2 regions of the Bacillus sp. MUM 13 genome follow, and region 1 is predicted to be linked to the other one. Evidence: predicted binding sites of a transcription regulator. Region 1 holds the regulator's gene; the other holds the start of a gene.
The links. Region 1 encodes NrdR, which represses ribonucleotide reductase genes. Its sites were predicted from a motif close to AACACNATATATNGTGTT; they were not measured.
Positions count from the first base shown of each region.

Region 2: the regulator NrdR is predicted to act here: its motif matches at 4,125-4,142, upstream of BIV59_RS04770 (vitamin B12-dependent ribonucleotide reductase).

Region 1 is NZ_MLYQ01000022.1:44,603-49,794, forward strand. Features, by position in the region: gene ytxC (sporulation protein YtxC) at 1-815, opposite strand, end outside; gene dnaI (primosomal protein DnaI) at 1,213-2,154, opposite strand; gene BIV59_RS07235 (replication initiation and membrane attachment family protein) at 2,141-3,571, opposite strand; gene nrdR (transcriptional regulator NrdR) at 3,717-4,181, opposite strand; gene BIV59_RS07245 (hypothetical protein) at 4,325-4,720, opposite strand; gene speD (adenosylmethionine decarboxylase) at 4,905-5,192, opposite strand, start outside.
Region 2 is NZ_MLYQ01000013.1:55,692-60,883, forward strand. Features, by position in the region: gene gcvPB (aminomethyl-transferring glycine dehydrogenase subunit GcvPB) at 1-930, shown strand, start outside; gene BIV59_RS23520 (hypothetical protein) at 1,137-1,313, shown strand; gene BIV59_RS04750 (NUDIX hydrolase) at 1,602-2,033, shown strand; gene BIV59_RS04760 (rhodanese-like domain-containing protein) at 2,432-2,812, opposite strand; gene BIV59_RS04765 (lipoate--protein ligase family protein) at 3,002-3,838, shown strand; gene BIV59_RS04770 (vitamin B12-dependent ribonucleotide reductase) at 4,257-5,192, shown strand, end outside.

The DNA.
Region 1 (5,192 bases):
TGGAGGGGCTTGATGACCGTTCTTTCCTCAAAAATCCTGCTGATGGTCCGGATCAATCCATCCTCGCTTTCATTTGTGTACAGATGCAAAGAAGAAGGTGCTATAGAAATCAAGGGAGCCAAAACAGAAGAATCAATGTAAAAAGGATTTTTTTCGCTCATAAGCTTCCTGTCAATCAGCCGGTATACTTCCTGTTTATCCATCTTCATACGCTTATCATTATAAAAGTGAAAGCCATTGTCATGGAGCAAATGTATGATGCCTGTTTTCGGCTGCCGTTCGTTCAGCATATCACGAAGCGAAGCAATGAAGTTCTGATAATCCTGTTCCAGCTTATATTCATCAATGGCGAGACCTGCGTAGTGCAGCAGGGTGCCGTAAAAGGATTTGAGCCGAAAGGTAGCAAATGAATCAAAAGAAAATGTGTCTTTTTCCAGCAGGATGCTCCTTAATCCTTCTTCAAGGATTGCCCTTTCCCTGTCAAAAAGACTCGCTTTATTTTTCTTCTTGTCTCCTTCTATGATGGAATGTGCAATATCAGTAATCGCCTCCACCTCTTCTCTTTCCTGAAAAAAGAATTTTTTGGTCACGATCTCTTCAAGTACAGATGAAAGTTTTTCCTTCAGCAAATAGGAATAAAAGACATCACTTAACATCGACAGTATCTTTTCGGCATTATTTTCTTTTATCTGAACGATCAATTTGAGGTCAGTGCTGAAATGAATATGTGAATGGAGTTCTGCCCAGTACGGATGGACAGAAACCAATTTCTTTAAAATGATTGCTTCTGATTCGTTTTGAAAATGGATATGCACCAAATCTATTCCCCCCTAAGCCTGCCTTTCTGCTTATGTATATGGGATAAGCCTTCTATTTAGAAGCAGGAGGGGAACAGAATATGGAAAAATGAGACTTTATGCAAAAATTCTTAAAAGAAGGCGGTTTTCGTAAACTTTGCTTCTATTGAAAGAGGGGGTTGATTTCCGCTCCAGGATGCTCGCTTTCCGTGGGGCGGGCGGTGAGCCTCACAAGCGCGCTTGCGGGGTCTCACCTTCCCGCTAATCCCACAGGAGTCTCGCACCTTACACTCCAATCAACCCGGTTTAACAACAGGTTCGCTTCACAGAACAATTAAAAAACAAAAATCTTTAAAAATAGAGCTTAAAACATAAAAACAGGCAGCTGTCCGCAGCCGCCTGTTTAATGTAAATTTTAAAGTCTTCTATTTTTCCCGTTTAAATGGATAGGCTCAGCCAGATAGCGGATCCTCTCCATGACCCGTGCTGCCTTTACTTCTTCTTTTTCCCCCCGCTGTGAAAAGGTTAAATGATTTTTCAAGCCGTCCATGTCGAAATTGGACGTGAAAAAGGTAGGAAGATTTTCAAGCATTCTAAACTGCAGAATGGGCCCGATGACTTCATCTCTTCCCCAGCTTGTCATCGTTTCCGCACCAAAATCATCAAGCATAAGTATAGGAGCATGCTTGGTCATTTCTATTTTTTCATTGATCGTATTGTCCCCAATGGACCCTTTTAGTTCTCTGAGAAAGTCAGGCACATATACAATCAGGGAAGAAATTTGTTTTTTGGCCAGCTCATTTGCAATGGCCCCAAGCAGATATGTCTTCCCGACACCAAATTTCCCATACAGGAATAACCCCTTCTGCTTTTTCCCAGGCTCATAATCCATCACAAAGGCCATTGCCTTTTCGCCTGCATCCATTCTGCCTGCAGACGAATCGCTCAGATAAAAATCTTCTATGCCTGCAGACAGTATATCCCTCGGAACATACAGGCTCTGAATCAGTTTTTCCCGTTTGGTTTTTTCATCATGAACTATTTTCCGGGGACATGGCTCGTAATGAAGATCAATTCCATTGCCTTGAAGGACCAAATGCGGCTGATAGCCTTCCATCACATTTATGCAGCCTTCAAGGCTTGGACATTTTTCACAGCCATTTTTACTTTGTGTGCTATATTCATAAAGCTTCATCAGGTTTTTATCCACAGTTTCCTTCGAAATGGCGGAACTGTTTTCATTTAAAAAATAACGGACATTTTCATCATTCAGGATTTCATTTTTAGTCCGTTCATATCTTTTCTGAAAATCTCCGGTATTAGCAAGCTTATTCAGCGATTTATCAATCCGTTCCACGGGCTGCTTCACCTCCAGTTTTTAGCTTTCTTAATTTTTCCTCAAACTGTCTCTTCCGTTCTTCAAGGCTCTCATTTTCGGTAACCTTCGCAGCCGCTGCAGGAGAGCTTTCATTGTCTTCCACTTCATTCAGCCACTCTGGAACAGATTCCGTCCTAATGGCTTTTTTCGAGCGGGTATTTCCTGTTTTCTTATTATCTGCCCATTCCTGATATTGCCTGTGCTCGCTTTTGGCGAGCTCCATGGCCTCTGCAACCGTAACAACACGCTTTCTTGCCCAATGGCTCGCAATTTTTTCCACATAAGCCTTCGTCAGCTTCATATCAGTTTTGATCATCACATATTCAACAAGCACATTCGTTACTCCCGGTGTCAGGTTTTGCTTGAGCATAATATCCTCGAGAATCTGCAAATCAGATTTGGACGGCTCAGCACCGCCAGATAGCTGGATCAAACGGCTGCGCGGCGATACGGTTTCTAAATGGCGGATATAAAGCTGTTCCTTCGTTTTAGGCTCTTCGGAATGTGAAATATATTTTAGGGGCTGAACCCTTTCAATAAGGCTCGGCATGTCAGCATGATATTCCATCTGGTACCAGTCGCGGGCTGATTTCCTCAGTTCTTCCAGATCAATTTCATTGTCTATATCAAGAGAGCCGAGAACAAGCTTTTGCATCTGTATGGGATCAATTCCATATAAAAAGGAGAGCTTGGCAATCGTGTCCCTGACCTTCAAATTAAATGCCCTGCGCGGCACGAGCGAGGTTTTGATGCCAGCAAACAGCAAATCAAAATCAAATGTATGCTCAAACCCCTGCAGCTCTACGCCTTCTTTTCGATTCATTAATCTCTTGGACTGGTCTACGCTTAAATCCTTTAAAGACTCATCTGTAACATACAAAGAATCAAGGTGATCCGAAGCGAAGATTTCCGCAAAAGATTTGGTTACCTGTTCATATTCCCCAACAGGCACACGATCATCACAGAAGAATTTCTTCAGGCGCATAAATTGGGCTTTTCCTACTTTTTTATATAAATAAATGTTCAGCATGCCGTCCGTGAAAAACTGTTCCGGACTCAGCGGCGGATTCACTTCATAAATAAACTGCTTGTTTTCATCTGCCTTCTTTTTATAAACCGTCAAAAGGCCGATACCTTCTAGCTTGGTTCTCGCATCATATATTTCTCTCAAATTCATGCTCATTGTGTTCATCAAATTATAATGCAGGGAAGACTCTGACCAAAGGCGGTTTTCTTCAAGCTCACTCCATAAAGTCATATAAAGGCTGATGCATACCGGCCCGATCAGCGGCTGATACAATAGTGTCAATACTTTGCGGTCATAATCATGAAGCAGCCCTGCTGATGATACCGAATATCGGTCTACGGGAAGCAATTCCTGCCAGTGGTTGGACATCCATATTCAAACCTTTCCAAAGTGAATCATAGCGGGTGCAGGAGCCGCAGCTGCCAGGCCGCCCGCGTTCACAGTCAACAGTAGTTTGCGCAATCTTTTATGATTTCACGGCTTTTCAGTGAAAAAAAGAGCCAAAGTAGTTGCCTCAGCTCTTTTTCTCTTTATTAATTAAATCCTTCAATTCATCTATAAATACATTAATATCTTTAAACTGCCTGTACACGGATGCAAATCTGACATAAGCAATTTCATCTACCCCTGCCAGCTTGTCCATGACCATTTCGCCAATGCTGTCGCTCTTGACTTCCGATATCCCCTGGCTTCTCAGTTCCTTTTCAACGAAATTTGTAATTTCCTCTAGTTCCTTCAAAGGCACAGGACGCTTTTCGCATGCCCTTATCAGGCCGCGGAGAATCTTATCCCTGCTGAATTCCTCTCGGGTTCCCCCTTTTTTCACAACGATTAGAGGTATTTCCTCAACCTTTTCGAATGTTGTGAAACGGTACCCGCACACCTCGCATTCCCTTCGGCGGCGGATGGAGCGGCTTTCGTCTACAGGCCGGGAGTCCAATACTCGTGTGCCGTTATATTGGCAGGACGGGCATTTCATCATTTATCAGCTCCGTTTATGCAGTTCTCCCTATCCATGGAGAACGAACCATTTTCATACCATTATACTATAAAAAGAACCTGTCAGTACAAGAAGAAATAAAGAACTGTTCAGAAGCTTTCAGAGCTCCTGGAAGCCAGCAATTATGCTTTTTTTCCGGCTGCAGCCGGGAGCTTCTTGTCAAGTTGTTCGTAGGAACCAGCAGCCACCCTGGACAGTAGCGGATATACCCCGGTCAGGGAGCGCTTTTCCGTGGAGACTGTAAAATCGACTGCAGTTTCAAACGGTTTTACGGTTACGACGGTTGCAATAATGGATATGCGCGGGGCCTTTCGGGTCACAGCAAAAACTTCACCGTGCTCCTTTGAAACAGATTTAATTTCAAATTGCTGTTTATTTGCAAAAATCTCTTCTGCTGCACGAAGCGCTGTTTCTGCATTCGCTTTATAATAATGCGTCCTTAGCAATTCATCTTTATGATGATCGTTCGTTTCACATTGCTGATTGTACCGTTTAAAAATAGACTGAAACAAAGCCATACACATCATCCTTGAAATTGTTTTGATGTAATCATTATACATGTCGAACTGTGTAAAAAAAAGCATAAGCATCATATTCCGAGGAACAAAGAGCAGTAATGGCAAGGCAAGTATGCCTGAAATTCCCTATTTCCCTGCAAATAAAAAGAGACGCCGCGCGGGCATCTCCTGAATCGTCATTAAATTATAGTGCATTAACTTTAGTATTTTTCACTTGTACAGGGCCCATTCCACGCGGAAGTTCGATATTTTCGCGTGTTTGTGCATTCAATGCCTCTGCAATGTAGTCTGCAGCAATGTGCGGGTTCAAATCTCCGCATGTATACACATCTATGCTTGCATATCCGTGTTCAGGAAAGCTGTGGATAGTCAGATGAGACTCAGAAATAATTACTACTCCGCTAACTCCCTGTGGTGCAAATTTATGGAAGGCCACTTCACGGACCTCTGCTCCAGATTTTAATGCTGCATC
Region 2 (5,192 bases), on a different contig from region 1:
GCTTCAGCAACAGTAGCCGGCTTTGAGACGGTTACTGTAAAATCCGATGAAAATGGACTGGTCGATCTTGAGGATTTAAGAAGGGTCACTGGTCCTGATACAGCAGCATTGATGCTCACCAATCCAAATACACTGGGCTTGTTTGAAGAAAATATTCTTGAAATGGCTGCAGTCATCCATGAAGCAGGAGGAAAGCTGTATTATGACGGAGCCAACTTGAATGCAGTACTGTCTAAGGCACGTCCTGGCGACATGGGATTTGATGTGGTGCATTTAAATCTGCATAAAACATTTACAGGCCCTCATGGCGGCGGCGGACCCGGCTCTGGCCCGGTCGGTGTGAAAAGCGACCTCATCCCATTCCTGCCAAAACCTCTTGTGGTAAAGAAAGACGGAGGGTACGGCTTTGATCATGACCGCCCGCAGTCGATCGGCCGTGTAAAGCCTTATTACGGCAACTTTGGAATCAATGTCAGAGCATATACGTATATCCGTTCCATGGGGCCGGATGGACTTAAGGCTGTCACAGAAAATGCGGTCATTAATGCGAATTATATGATGCGCAGGCTGGCTCCGTACTATGACCTGCCGTTTGATAGGCATTGCAAGCATGAATTTGTCATCAGCGGAAGACGCCAGAAAAAGCTCGGCGTACGGACGCTTGATATTGCAAAAAGGCTGCTTGATTTTGGATACCATCCGCCAACCATCTACTTCCCGTTGAATGTGGAAGAATGCATGATGATTGAACCGACGGAAACAGAATCCAAGGAAACCCTTGATGCATTTATCGATGCGATGATCCAGATAGCCAAGGAAACAGAAGAAAACCCTGAAATCGTGCAGGAAGCACCGCATACGACCGTCATTAAACGGCTGGATGAAACACTTGCTGCCAGAAAGCCGGTCCTCAGGTATTTAAAGCAATAATAGAGGTAAAGGCTGACTTGCCTTAAACAGGTTAAAGATGCCTTCCTTGCTGAGTATCCAGTTTAGTTTATACTAAACTGGATATTTATGTTAAAATTGATAAACGGATTGTGAAGTTACATACAGGGAACACATTGAATTTTCAAGAAAAAAACCTATAAAAGAGAGAGCTTGCAGTCAGTGGAAAAAAATAAGGGGGTTAATGTATGGGATTTTGGTATTTCCTTATATTATTTTCAGGACTATTTTTAGTCATCAACGGTCTGCTTGGCAAAAAGAGATTTAGTCTGGTACTTATTGGATTGCTATGTATTTCGTTTTCAGTATTTATGTTTATCCCGGGAAGCGATGAAATCATTTCTGAATTATTCCATTTGAATTAAGGAAACAGTTGTGGCTTGATTTTACATATCCACATATGAAATGCCGCTGTTCTTCATGCATGATGATTGAACCGCCGGAAACAGAATTCAAGGAAACCCTCGTCGGCCAAAAATCCGTACTTATTCCATGTTTTTTTTGCTTTTTCACGTATGGAAAAACAACAGGTACAAGGGAATTGTTGAAAGCCGTCTGTTTTCATGGAATGCGGCATGTGATATGTTTATTTTATCAAAATTTTCCAAATGAATAGTGATTCCGTTAAAACATAAAAGAAATGGGGAACTAAGTTGGTACAAAGCACACAAGATATATATTCACCGCCAAAACATATCGTTTCAGCAGCGACTATTGTATTGAATGAACAAAAGGAAATTCTATTAATTAAGGGACCCAGAAGAGGCTGGGAAATGCCAGGCGGACAAGTGGAAGAAGGAGAATCCTTGAAAGATGCTGCAATAAGGGAAACCAAGGAGGAGACAGGTATTGATATTGAAGTCTTGAAATTTTGTGGAATATACCAGAATGTGAACTCTTCCATATGCAATACACTGTTTGTAGCTAAGCCGGTTGGAGGCAAATTAACGACGTCACCAGAAAGTTTGGAAGTAGGGTATTATCCTATCGAGCAAGCACTGGAAATGGTCACTTGGAAGAATTTCAGAGAAAGAATTGTACACTGTCTGAATGAAGACACACACCCTTTCTATATTGAATTTTAACGATATTATACTTAATTATATAGGAGGAACTCTAAACCGTCTGTAGAGGGAGAGGGGTCCCTGTATGCTCACAGTATAGAGAAAATAGATATGAAGAAAGAAGGTAGCCTAAGTTTTTAATGTTTTGTGTGAGGCGTTTGTATGGTTAAGTCAGGTTGATTGGAGCGTAAGGTGCGAGACTCCTGCGGGAATAGCAGGAAGGGGAGACCCCGCAGGCACAGCCGAGGAGGCTCACCGCCTGCCCCGCGGAAAGCGAGCATCCTGGAGCGGAAATCAACCACCTTGTTTCATAGCAGCAATCCTTTAAAGGTTTTCTCAGGAAAAAAAAAAGAATCCATTGCTGATGGATTCCTGTTTCGTTCATATTTATAGAAGTGCTGAATGGTCAGCAGGCGTCATTAATTGTTTGACTTAATTTTTCCGCTCCATTGCTTGAAGCCGCCTTTTAAATGATACAGCTCTTTGTAGCCTTTTTTGTGCAGCAGCTGTGCAGCCCTTGCGCTTCTTAGGCCGCTCTGGCAATAGAGATATACCGGCTTGTCCGGGCGAAGCTCTTTAAGGCGGGGCTTCATTTGGGTAAGCGGAATATTTCTTGCACCAAGTATATGCCCATTATCATATTCGCTTGTTTCGCGGACATCGATCAGCTGTGCCTTTCGGTATCCGGCTACGAATTCATCCTGGCTGAGCGTCTTTACAATGCGGCGCTGATTGAACCAGTTGAATGCTGAATAAACAATAACGGCAGCAGCGATGACGATTAATATGTATAATCCCATGAAAAATTCTCCTTTCTGACTAAATCCAACTTGCAGACACCACTTATTATATAATTACAGCGCACGATAATCAAAAGATTTTTCCAGTGTTTATCATTATCCTGCGATAAAACTATTTCCTTTTTATTAAGTGCCAATTTTGTTAAACTACAATTGGATAGAAATACTAAGCAGTGAAGAGGGTTATATATGAATAAGGAAACTTGGGCCTTTATTGATTCCGGGAATTGTTCCCCATCCTTTAATATGGCCATGGATGAAGCACTATTAAACTGGCACAGTGCCGGGAAGATACCGCCAATTATCCGGTTTTATGGCTGGGATCCTGCCACTCTTTCCATCGGATATTTCCAAAAAGCAGAAAAAGAAATTAATCTTGAAGAAGTCAAAAGGCAGGGGCTTGGCTTTGTGAGACGGCCTACTGGAGGCCGCGCGGTCCTGCATGAACACGAACTTACATATAGCGTTATCGTGAATGAAGAATATCCGGATATGCCTAAAAATGTAACAGAGGCTTACCGGGTAATATCAGAAGGAATACTTAAAGGGTTTATAAATTTAGGGCTGGATGCGTATTTCGCAGTCCCTAGAACAGAAAAAGAAAAGAACGCCCTAAAGGAGCCGCGTTCGTCGGTTTGTTTTGATGCACCAAGCTGGTATGAGCTTGTGGTGGAGGGCAGGAAAGTGGCCGGCAGCGCACAAACGCGCCAAAAAGGCGTGATTCTGCAGCATGGCTCCATTTTATTGGATCTTGAAGATGAAAAGCTGTTCAGCTTATTTAACTTTTCAAGTGACAGGCTCAAGGAAAGAATGATGAAGAGCTTTAAAAGCAAGGCGGTTGCCATTAACGATATTGCGGGACGGACTATTTCCCTTGATGAAGCAAAAACGGCTTTTGAAAAGGGTTTCGCTGAGGGACTCGGCATCAATCTAAAGCCATATCAGCTATCAGAGGAACAGCTTGCAGAAGTGAATGAAATTGCCAAAAGCAAATATGAAAGCGAAGACTGGAATTTTATGAGATAACGTAAAGCGGCATTGTCCGCTTTTTTTATTTGTCTCATTTTCCTCCAGCTAAGAAGTAAACACGAAAAAAATATTTTTTTTATTGAAGGATTTTAACAATCATTGATAATAAAGGCTTTTTTAGCTTAATAAAAAAGCAACTCCTGAAATGTTCGAAATACCTTCAAAAACTAACAAAAATCGATATTTTTCTTCCTTTTTCTTTTACTTGGAGGTTTTATGGAGTTTGACAAAAAGAAATTATCTCTAACTAAATTCAATATATAGTAGTTAATTTGTTAATTCGAACACTATATATTGATTTTGGTGTTTTAATATGATAAATTGAGGGTACTTTTTAATTCGAATGGCAAAAGCAGCACTACATATAGATTCGAACAGTTAAAGTCAGAAATGGATACACAAAGGAGAGGGAATCATGTCTGTAATAATGAACCAAAAGAGGAAAATAAATGTAGACAGGCTGAATAAGGATATTTCTTTATTTCCGCAGGTTCATCCTGTAACGCCTGAAATGAATACGGCCCATAAAGGAGTGTCAAGGCTTGTCATGCTTGACCGCTATGCCTTTAAGGATACAGAGAAAATCACATTGGCCATCGGGGATTTTGTTGTATTGACAATCAAGGAAGATCCGAAATTTCCGGCAAGAGGGCTTGGCTATATTACAGACATCGATTGGGAAAACAAAAAGGCGAAGGTCTCGGTTGAAGATGAGTACCGCGGTTCGCTTGACACCCAGGAGGAAGTGGAGACTGGCATCGTAAACCGTCCGCTTGATGTTATTGAAAAACCTCTCGAAGTTTTTTATGAGCAAATTGCGAAAAGAAATGCGACAGGCCTTGTTTCTGTAGAAGCTTCGGAAGATAAGCAGAAAGAATGGTTTGAAAAATATTATCAGGAATTGTCGAGCATGAACTTTGTTCCGGCTGGAAGGGTGCTATATGGCGCGGGCGCCAATACAGATGTAACCTATTTCAACTGCTATGTTATGCCTTTTATCCAGGATTCCCGTGAAGGCATCTCCGAGCATAGAAAGCAGGTCATGGAAATCATGAGCCGCGGCGGCGGTGTCGGAACGAATGGTTCGACTCTTCGTCCGCGCAATACTCTTGCAAAGGGTGTGAACGGAAAATCATCTGGCTCCGTCTCATGGCTGGATGATATTGCAAAGCTGACACATCTTGTTGAGCAGGGCGGAAGCAGGCGCGGCGCACAAATGATTATGCTTGCTGACTGGCATCCTGATATTATTGAGTTCATCATTTCCAAGATGCAAAACCCGCGTATCCTCAGATATCTCATGGAAAATACAGAGGACGAGACGATCAGGAAATATGCAAATGAAAAGCTG